DNA from 2 places in the Streptomyces stoeckheimensis genome. Region 2 is predicted to be linked to the other one. Evidence: riboswitches for the same ligand, from Rfam matches in the RefSeq annotation. Region 2 holds a riboswitch; the other holds the start of a gene.
What was found. A riboswitch is a leader RNA that binds a small molecule or an ion and turns the genes downstream of it on or off. The one in region 2 is predicted to bind cyclic di-AMP.
Positions count from the first base shown of each region.

Region 1: another riboswitch for cyclic di-AMP. It lies ahead of ACE1OC_RS24885 (transglycosylase family protein); the one in region 2 lies ahead of ACE1OC_RS11040 (M23 family metallopeptidase).

Region 1 covers NZ_CP169550.1:5,471,158-5,476,448, reverse strand. Annotated here, with positions in the region: gene ACE1OC_RS24900 (DUF501 domain-containing protein) at 1-244, opposite strand, end outside; gene ACE1OC_RS24895 (FtsB family cell division protein) at 285-773, opposite strand; gene eno (phosphopyruvate hydratase) at 873-2,153, opposite strand; gene ACE1OC_RS24885 (transglycosylase family protein) at 2,492-3,199, opposite strand; cyclic di-AMP (ydaO/yuaA leader) riboswitch at 3,202-3,373, opposite strand; gene ACE1OC_RS24880 (transglycosylase family protein) at 3,650-4,771, opposite strand; partial or broken gene ACE1OC_RS24875 (cytochrome P450) at 4,915-5,058, opposite strand; gene ACE1OC_RS24870 (transposase) at 5,043-5,291, opposite strand, start outside.
Region 2 covers NZ_CP169550.1:2,422,634-2,427,924, reverse strand. Annotated here, with positions in the region: gene ACE1OC_RS11050 (M16 family metallopeptidase) at 1-1,318, shown strand, start outside; gene ACE1OC_RS11045 (M16 family metallopeptidase) at 1,339-2,706, shown strand; cyclic di-AMP (ydaO/yuaA leader) riboswitch at 2,934-3,093, shown strand; gene ACE1OC_RS11040 (M23 family metallopeptidase) at 3,106-3,912, shown strand; gene ACE1OC_RS11035 (GntR family transcriptional regulator) at 4,106-4,771, shown strand; gene ACE1OC_RS11030 (HPr family phosphocarrier protein) at 5,041-5,291, opposite strand, start outside.

The DNA.
Region 1 (5,291 bases), 3.0 Mb from region 2:
CGCCGTTGGCCTCCAGCGTGCCGATCGCACCGGCGGCCCGCGGGCAGGTCAGGTAGTACAGCGTCGGGAAGGGGGTGCCGTCGGGGAGCCGCGGTGCGGTCTCCACCACGTCCGGCTGCCCGCAGGGGCAGCGGTGCGCGATGGCGCGGAGCCCGCGCGGGGGGCGGCCGAGCTGCTGTTCGAACGCCTCGATGTCGGCGGCGGTCGGCTCGGTCCGGTCGGTCTGGGGCGGGGGCGTCTGCATGCCTGGAGGAAGTCTTTTCGTTCTCGTGGATGGGTGGGACTCAGTCGCCCGGGCGGTCGGCCTTGTCGACGCCGTCCCAGACGTTGGAGTACCAGGGCCGGTCGGTGGCGGCCTGTCCGCTGCGGCGCTGCTCTCCCGCGGCGGCTCCGGGGTCGGTCATGATGTAGCTGATCTCCCCCGGCCGGACGAAGTGCAGGTGCTTGCGCGCCTGCTGCTCGGCGTACGCGTTGTCCTGCCAGCGGGCCTTCTCGTCGCGCAGCCGCTCCAGCCGGTCCCGCGCGGAGACGGCGTCCTTCTGCTGCTTCGCGATCTCCGAGCGCTGGGAGACGTACTGGCGCATCGGATACGCGAGCGCGACGACCAGGGTACAGAGGACGAGGACGAGCAGGGCGGCCCGGCCGGTGAGCCGGCTGCGGCGGACCTGCCGGCGGGACTGCGAGCGGTACACGTGCGCCGCGGTCCGCTCGCCGAGCTGCTTGAGCCTGGTCGCGGTCGAGAACGTGGCGAACCGGTCCCGGTTCCCGGCCATTGATCCGCCTCCCCTATATGCGCACGACGCACTACGTCCCCGCACACGGTACGGGACCGAGTGCGGGGACGTAGGGAGGCTTGCGCCCTAAAGGACTGATCAGCCCTTGAAGCGCGGGAACGCGCTGCGGCCCGCGTACACCGCGGCGTCGTCGAGGATCTCCTCGATGCGCAGCAGCTGGTTGTACTTGGCGACGCGGTCCGAGCGGGCCGGGGCGCCGGTCTTGATCTGGCCGCAGTTCACGGCGACCGCGAGGTCGGCGATGGTGACGTCCTCGGTCTCACCGGAGCGGTGCGACATCATGCACTTGAAGCCGTTGCGCTGGGCCATCTCGACGGCGTCCAGGGTCTCGGTCAGCGAACCGATCTGGTTCACCTTGACGAGCAGGGCGTTCGCCGAGCCCTCTTCGATGCCGCGGGCGAGACGCTCGGGGTTGGTGACGAAGAGGTCGTCGCCGACGATCTGGACCTTGGAGCCCAGGCGGTCGGTGAGGGTCTTCCAGCCGTCCCAGTCGTCCTCGAACAGCGGGTCCTCGATGGAGACCAGCGGGTACGCCTCGACGAGCTCGGCGTAGTAGTCGGTCATCTCGGCGGCCGAGCGGGACTTGCCCTCGAACTCGTAGTTGCCGTCCTTGTAGAACTCGGACGCGGCGACGTCGAGCGCGAGCGCGATCTGGGTGCCCGGGACGTAACCGGCCTGCTTGATGGCCTCGACGATGAGGTCGAGCGCGGCGCGGTTCGACTCGAGGTTCGGCGCGAAGCCGCCCTCGTCGCCCAGACCGGTGGAGAGGCCCTTGGTGTGCAGGACCTTCTTGAGGGTGTGGTAGACCTCGGCACCCCAGCGGAGGGCCTCGGAGAAGGACTCCGCGCCGATCGGGGCGATCATGAACTCCTGGATGTCGACGTTGGAGTCGGCGTGCGACCCACCGTTCAGGATGTTCATCATCGGAACGGGCAGCAGGTGCGCGTTCGGACCGCCGAGGTAGCGGAAGAGCGGGAGGTCGGAGGCCTCGGACGCGGCGTGCGCGACGGCGAGGGAGACACCGAGGATGGCGTTGGCGCCGAGGGAGCCCTTGTTCTCGGTGGCGTCCAGGTCGATCATCGCCTGGTCGATCAGGCGCTGCTCGGTGGCGTCGTAGCCGACGAGCTCCGGGCCGAGCTGCTCGATGACGGCGAGGACCGCCTTCTCGACGCCCTTGCCCATGTAGCGGTTGGGGTCACCGTCGCGGAGCTCTACGGCTTCGAACGCTCCGGTGGAGGCGCCGGACGGGACTGCAGCACGGCCGGTGCTGCCATCGTCGAGGCCCACCTCGACCTCGACCGTGGGATTGCCTCGGGAGTCCAGGATTTCCCGGGCTACGACGACGTCGATGGACGGCACGAGCATCTCCTTCTGGGATGTGACGCTGGGTGTGCGGTGGCGTGTCAGGCCGTGGGATGGCCTTGCCGCTTAGAGCCTAACCGCCTCCGGGCACTCGGCCAGCCGACCGCCCGGTCCCTGGGACGAAAAAGGGCCTGAATGCCCCTCTTACAGGACATAGGACCCTTGATCATCGGGATTCCGGAGGGTCAGTCAGGCCAGATGCGCCCGCGCACAGCACCGCCCGGCGCGAAGGGGGTTGCGCGCCGGGCGGTGGAATTGCGTGGTGGATCTACGCGCCGGAATTACTGCGCGTCGCGAAAACGGCCGCGGCCGTTCTCAGAGCTTTCGACGGGGGTTCAGCCGAGGTTCAGCTTCTGACCCGGGTAGATCAGGTCGGCGTCCGAGACGATGTCCTTGTTCAGCTCGAAGAGCTTCTCCCAGCCACCGGACACCTTGTTCGCGTCGGCGATCGCACCCAGCGTGTCGCCGGACTTGACCTCGTACGAGCCGTTGCCCGTCTTGGGGGCCTCGGTCTTCGGCGCGGCAGCGGCGGCCGGACGCTCGGAGCGAGTGGTCGGAGCCTCGACGCGCTTGGTCTCCTTCTTCGACTCGGCCTTCTTCTCCTGCTTCGGCGCCGGCTTCGGCTGGGTCTTCGGCTTGGAGGGGGTCTCCGCCGAGCCACCGGTGTAGGAGGAGTTCGACAGGCCGACGCCGCAGGACGGCCAGGCGCCCTTGCCCTGGCCCTTGAGGACCTTCTCGGCGATGGCTATCTGCTGCGACTTGGAGGCCTGGTTGGCCTGCGCGGCGTACGCCTTGCCGCCGTACGCGGCCCACGTGGAGGACGAGAACTGCAGGCCGCCGTAGTAGCCGTTGCCCGTGTTGATGGACCAGTTGCCGCCGGACTCGCACGCGGCGACGCGGTCCCATTCACCGGCGGTCGCGGCGGAAGCGGTGCCCGCGGCCATCAGCGGCGCGGCCACGGCGACACCTGCGACACCTGCGAGCGTGACGATGCGGACGGCCTTGGAGCCGCGACGGTGCTTGCCCTTGCCCGAAAGCAGCATGGAGTTCTCCTCACCGACGCCTACGAGGTGAGCTGTCGGGTTCGGGCGAGTGAGTGCCCGGCCGAGCGACCTAGCGCTTGGCTTAACCCCTAGCCGGTTCCGTGACCGTCTCTCAACGGCCGGTTCCGGCGCCTACCTTGGTTCCCCCGCTCCTGCCTTCGGCGCTTTACGCGACGAGTGTTCCCTCCGTCCGCCGGCAGGATTCGGCGATGCGGTCGAAGGAGCCCGCGGTGGCGAGCGATTCAGAAGGTAGACAGGTCTCCCCCCGATGTTCAACGAGGGACATCGGGAGGAAACGGTGCCTACTTGCGCCCTCCGGAAGGACGTTTGCGCAGGTGAGGGCGGGGTTTGCGGAACCGTCCGGGCCAGACACGCCAGTTGACCTGAAGAGACACATGTCTCACTTACAGAAAACGGACAATCAGCTGGTTCCGGACGCCTTAAGTGCCCTTATTGGTGCGTTAGATCCAGGTTCTGGCCGGGCTTGATCAGGTCCGCATCTCCGCCGATGACCTGCTCGTTGGCCTCGTAGAGCCCCTTCCAGCCGCCCTTCACGCCATTGGCGTCCGCGATCTCGGCGAGGCTGTCGCCCGCCTTCACGGTGTACGTCGGCTCCGACGCGGCATCAGATGCGGCGGGCGTTTCGACCGCGGCCTGGCCGCGGTGCTTGCCGCCGCCCTCGGTCGAGCCGGGGGTCGCCGGAGCGCTCGGGGCGGCGGAATCGCCGGGTGCGGCCGGAGTCGTCGGGGCCGTGGGGTCAAGCGGGTTGACCGGAATGACCGGGTTCGCCGAATCGCCGGGGATCACTGGATTGCCCGGGTTTATCGGGTTCGTGGCGTCCCCCGGGCCGGACGGGGGCACGGGAGCCGTCGGGTCCACCGGCACGGTCGGGTCCACGGACGGCGGCGCCGGAGTCGTGGGGTCCACCGGGGCGACGGGGCCCACCGGGGCGGTGGGGTCCAGGGGGCTCGTGGGAGCCGTCGGGTCGCCCGGGAGTCCGGGAGGCGGCGTCTGGAGGTCCGGCGCGGGCATGACGGGCAGTTCGCCGGGCACGCCGATCGGGTAGTCGGGCAGCGGCGATTCCGACGGAGCCGGGCTCTTCGGCGTCGGGGCCCCGAAGTCCGTGGACGGCTCGCCCGAGCCGGCGTGGGGCACGGAGTCGTCCGGGCGGGACGGGGCGGGGGTGGCGGATCCGGAACCGCCGGGCAGACCCGGGTCGACCACGGCGGCGGGCGCGTCCTGCGTCAGCCCGGCCGGCACGCCGCACAGCGGCCACGCCTGGGGGCCCTGGGAAGCCAGGACCCGTTCGGCCACGGCGATCTGCTGGGAGCGGCTGGCGAGGTCGGCGCGCTCGGCGAAGTCGAGCCCGCCCGCGTTCTTCCACTGCTCCTGGCTGAACTGCAGCCCGCCATAGGTGCCGCCGCCGAAGTTGGCACTCCACGTGCCACCGCTCTCGCACTCGGCGACCTTGTCCCATGTGGAGGTCTCCGCAGCGCTCGCGCCGGTGGCCGCGAGCAGCGGCAGGGCGAGTGCGGTGCCGGTGACTCCGGCGGTGACGACAAGTGCGGGCACTTGTCGGGGGCGTCTGTGGCGGCCGTTCCCGGAACGCATGAGGCTGCACCTTTCGCATAACGGCGGGGTAACGGCAGAACCTAGCCGCCTTCGAACGCCTGTCACAAGTTTGGGCAGTCAACTGACTTCAGGTCAGGCCGGTTTCAGGCGTTTTGGGCGGTGGATTCGGCAGTGAAGCGGACCGGGAGCGTCCGCAGCCCCCGCATGATGAGCCCACCGCGCCACCTCAGCTCCTCGGGAGGCACTGCCAGTTCCAGGTCGGGCAGCCGCGTCAGCGGGGTCGCGAGCCGGAAAGCGGTCCCATGGTCTCGGCGCCGCGCACCGTCACGCGCAACGGCGGGATGGTGGGGCGGACGTACACGGGCGTCCCCGCACACCGCTCGTTCAGCCACGCCACCAGCAGCGGCCATGCCCCGCGCTGCCACCACGACAGCTGTCGCTCACGGACGCGCTGCGCCGGCCCGAATTTCGCGGGGATCTCCGTCCAGGTGATCCCCGTACGCAACCGGTGCAGCATGCC
Region 2 (5,291 bases):
AGCGACCGAGCACCGGCTGGCCAACGGCCTGCGCGTGGTGCTGTCCGAGGACCACCTGACCCCGGTCGCCGCGGTCTGCCTCTGGTACGACGTCGGCTCGCGCCACGAAGTCAAGGGACGTACGGGCCTGGCTCACCTCTTCGAGCACCTGATGTTCCAGGGCTCGAAGAACGTCTCCGGCAACGGCCACTTCGAACTGGTCCAGGGCGCCGGCGGCTCCCTCAACGGGACCACCAGCTTCGAGCGGACCAACTACTTCGAGACGATGCCGACCCACCAGCTGGAGCTCGCGCTGTGGCTGGAGGCGGACCGGATGGGCTCGCTGCTGGCCGCCCTGGACGACGAGTCCATGGAGAACCAGCGCGACGTCGTCAAGAACGAGCGCCGCCAGCGGTACGACAACGTCCCGTACGGCACGGCCTTCGAGAAGCTGACGGCCCTGGCCTACCCGGAGGGCCACCCGTACCACCACACCCCGATCGGTTCCATGGCCGATCTGGACGCCGCGTCCCTGGAGGACGCCCGCGCGTTCTTCCGTACGTACTACGCGCCCAACAACGCGGTGCTCTCGGTCGTCGGCGACATCGACCCCGAGAAGACGCTCGCCTGGGTCGAGAAGTACTTCGGCACCATCCCCGGCCACGACGGCAAGCAGCCGCCGCGCGACGGCTCGCTGCCCGAGATCATGGGCGAGCAGCTGCGCGAGGAGGTCGTCGAGGAGGTTCCGGCCCGCGCGCTGATGGCGGCCTACCGGCTCCCGCACGACGGCACCCGCGAGTGCGACGCCGCCGACGTGGCGCTGACCGTGCTGGGCAGCGGCGAGTCCTCCCGTCTGCACAACCGCCTGGTGCGCCGCGACCAGAGCGCCGTCGCGGCCGGCTTCGGCATGCTGCGCCTCGCCGGCGCCCCCTCGCTGGGCTGGCTGGACGTCAAGACCTCCAGCGGCGTCGAGGTGCCCGCCATCGAGGCGGCCGTCGACGAGGAGCTCGCGCGGTTCGCCGCCGAGGGCCCGACGGCCGAGGAGATGGAGCGCGCGCAGGCCCAGCTGGAGCGCGAATGGCTGGACCGGCTGAGCACGGTGGCCGGCCGCGCCGACGAACTGTGCCGCTTCGCGGTGCTGTTCGGCGACCCGCAGCTCGCCCTGACCGCCGTCCAGCGCGTCCTCGACGTCACCGCCGAGGAAGTGCAGGCCGTGGCCGCGGCCCGACTGCGCCCTGACAACCGGGCGGTGCTCGTCTACGAGCCGCTCGAAGCCAACGCAGCTGATGACACTGACGAGACCGACGCGAGCGACGAGAACGAGGGGGCGGAGCAGTGAGCGACACCGCAGCCGTCACGATGACCTTCCACCCGCGCCCCGAGGCCGGGGAGCCGCAGCCGTGGGCCTTCCCGGCCCCCGAGCGCGGGGCGCTGGCCAACGGCCTGACCCTGCTGCGCTGCCACCGCCCGGGCCAGCAGGTGGTCGCGGTCGAGATCAACCTCGCCGCTCCGCTCGACGCGGAGCCCGAGGGCCTCGACGGCGTGGCCACGATCATGGTGCGCGCCCTGTCCGAGGGCACCGACAAGCGCTCCGCCGAGGAGTTCGCCGCCGAGCTGGAGCGCTGCGGCGCCACCCTCGACGCGCACGCCGACCACCCGGGCCTGCGGGTCTCCCTGGAGGTTCCGGCCTCCCGCCTGCACAAGGCGCTGGGGCTGGTCGCCGAGGCGCTGCGCGCGCCGGCCTTCGCCGACGCCGAGGTCGACCGCCTGGTGCGCAACCGGCTCGACGAGATCCCGCACGAGAGCGCCAACCCGCAGCGCCGCGCCGCCAAGGAGCTCTCGAAGGAGCTCTTCCCGGCCACCCTGCGGATGTCGCGCCCGCGTCAGGGCACCGAGGAGACCGTCGCCCGCATCGACTCCGCGGCCGTACGGGCCTTCTACGAGGCCCATGTGCGCCCCGCGACCGCCACCGCGGTGGTCGTCGGCGACCTGACCGGCATCGACCTGGACGCCGTCTTGGCCGACACCCTGGGCGCGTGGACCGGTGACACCACCGCCCCGCGCCCGGTCCCGCCGATCACCGCCGACGACACGGGCCGCGTGGTCATCGTGGACCGGCCCGGCGCGGTCCAGACGCAGTTGCTGATCGGCCGCATCGGCGCGGACCGGCACGACCGGGTCTGGGCGCCCCAGGTGCTCGGTACGTACTGCCTCGGCGGCACGCTCACCTCCCGGCTGGACAAGGTGCTGCGCGAGGAGAAGGGGTACACGTACGGCGTGCGCGCCTTCGGCCAGGTGCTGCGCTCCACCGCCGACGGCAAGGGCGCCTCGATGCTCGCCATCAGCGGCTCGGTGGACACCCCCAACACCGGCCCGGCGCTGGACGACCTCTGGACGGTGCTGCGCACCCTCGCCGAGGGCGGCCTGACCGACGCCGAACGGGACGTGGCCGTGCAGAACTTGGTGGGGGTGGCCCCGCTGAAGTTCGAGACGGCCGCCTCCGTCGCGGGCACGCTCGCCGACCAGGTCGAGCAGGAGCTGCCGGACGACTACCAGGCGCAGTTGTACGCGCGGCTCGCTGAAACCGGGACGGTGGAGGCCACTTCGGCGGTCGTCAACGCCTTCCCGGTGGACCGTCTGGTCACGGTCCTGGTCGGCGACGCCTCGCAGATCGAGGAGCCGGTGCGGGCCCTCGGGATCGGCGACGTGACCGTGGTCACCAACTGATCGTCAGTTGATCTCCGGCGGGCCGTCAACTGGCCCGCCGCTCAAGGGGCTCCGGCGGCTTGTCCGCCGGGGTCCCTTTTGTCCTTTATTTGGCCTTTAGTGGTGTGGTTGCTTGTATGTGGTGTGGCGTACGCAACAAAAGGGCGTGTCTGTTTGGCGATTGACTGATGATCCGCCTAGCGTCGGCCGTGCTGTTCGTCAGTTGTAACCGCCGCGTCCGCGGCACCGGACAGCGATCGCCGAGTCCCCGTCAGGCGCGAGCCTGGGGAGCCGGGGACCCACTTGTGTCCCTGGGGTGAATCGGACCGCCTCGCAAGAGGGGGCCCGTAGGAGACCTTCCTGCTCCGAACCCGTCAGCTAACCCGGTAGGCGAGAGGGAAGGAAAGGATCAACCCCTTCATGGCGTTTGGCAGTCGTGCAGCCGGTTCCGGTTCCGGCAAGCACCGTGGTTCGAGTCGTCTCAGCCGCAGGACCGCCGGCTACGCCGGCATAGCCGCCCTCGCCACCACTGGTGTCGTCGGCTCCCTGGCCGGCCCCGCGTTCGCCGCGGACCACAGCCCCTCCATCGAGGACACCGGCACCCTCAACACCATCGTGGTGGCCGACGAGCTCGCCGGTGACGTCGAGGCCCAGGCCCAGTCCCAGCAGCGGGCCGCCGAGGCCGCCGCCGCCAAGGCGCAGGCCGAGGCCGACGCCAGGCAGCGGGCCGCCGAGGCCAAGGCGCAGGCCGAAGCCCAGGCCAAGGCCGAGCGCGAGGCCGCCGAGCGCGCCGCCCGCGAAGAGGAGCGCAAGCGCCTCAACACCTTCGTCTCCCCGCTCGACGACACCTACGTCAGCACCCAGTACCACGCGGGTGGCGGCATGTGGTCCTCCGGCAGCCACACCGGCATCGACTTCCACGCCGCCTCCGGCACCGAGGTGCACGCCGTGGGCCTCGGCACCGTGGTCGAGGCGGGCTACGGCGGCGCGTACGGCAACAACGTCGTCATCAAGCACGCCGACGGCACGTACACCCAGTACGGCCACATGTCCTCGCTGAGCGTCTCCGTCGGCCAGCAGGTCACCCCGGGCCAGAAGATCGGCCTGTCGGGCTCCACGGGCAACTCCAGCGGCCCGCACCTGCACTTCGAGGCCCGCACCGGCGCCGACTACGGCACGGACATCAACCCGATCACGTACCTGCGCTCGCACGGCGTCACCGTCTGACCCGCTGCGCTCCGCACCACGCGTCTTCCGCGAAGGCCCCGGCTCTTTGAGAGCCGGGGCCTTCGTCGTACTTCGGCCTTCGCGTTGCGCGATGTGTGAATGTTTCGTATTTCCGGCCGTCCTCGGAAATTATCGTGTGTTGCAATAGAGTCGCAACGCGCACAGCCATACGAAAATAGGCGGAGGTCCGGTCTTGCGTATTCCCGCGCACACGGTATGCACAGCGATCCGCGACGACATCGTCTCCGGGGTGTTCGGGCCCGGCGCCCGGCTGACCGAGGAGGTGCTGGCCCGCCGGTACGGGGTCTCGCGCGTCCCGGTGCGCGAGGCGCTGCGCACGCTGGAGTCCGAGGGGTTCGTGACCACCCGCCGGCATGCGGGTGCCTGCGTGGCCGAGCCGACCGAACAGGAGGCCGCCGACCTCCTGGAGCTGCGGATGCTCCTGGAGCCCCTCGCGGCCGCCCGGGCGGCCCGGCGGCGCAGCGAGGCCCACCTCAAGGTGCTGCGCGGCCTGGTCAGACTGGGCCAGGAGCGGGCCAGGAGGGGCCAGGGGGAGGATCTGCGGTCCCTGGGCGGCTGGTTCCACGAGACGCTCTCCCAGGCCTCGGGCAGTCCCGGGCTCATCGCGCTGCTCACCCAGATGCGTCACAAGGTGGCCTGGATGTACGTGGTGGAGGCCCCGGTGCGGCCCGTGGAGTCCTGGGCGGAGCACGGCGCGATCGTGGACGCGGTGGCCCGGGGTGACGCCGAGCGGGCCCGGGCGCTGACCGCGGCGCACGTGGACCGGGCGGCGGGGGCGCACCGGATGCGCGTGAGGACTTTGCAACCTGCCGTAAACACGGCAAGCGTTCCGCATTAACAAACGCCGTATACAAAGGGGGGATATCCGGGCCGGGTAATTCGGCCCGTGCGCCCGGCGCCCCGCGCGGCTTTTGCTGTCTGAATTCCGGCCGCCGGAATGGATCCGCCGGAATGGAGTGCGCCGGAATGGCGGCGCGCGTATGTCCGGCCGGACTCCCGTGCGGAAAGCAGTGAAGCCGTTGCCCTCGACCGTGGTGGTCGGGGGCAACGGCTTCGCCGTGCAAGTCCAGTAAGTCCAGCAAGTCCTGCGGGTCGAACCCGAAGGGGTCAGACGGTCTCGGGGAGCTCCTCGAGGCCCTCGGCGACCAGCTTCGCGAGGCGGTCCAGTGCGGCCTCGGCGCCGTCGGCCTCGGACGAGAGGACGATCTCCTCGCCGCCCTGGGCGCCCAGGCCCAGAACCGCCAGCATGGAGGCGGCGTTGACGGGGTCGCCGCCGGCCTTCGCGATGGTCACCGGGACGCCGGAAGCGGTCGTCGCGCGGACGAAGATCGAGGCGGGACGAGCGTGCAGGCCCTCGG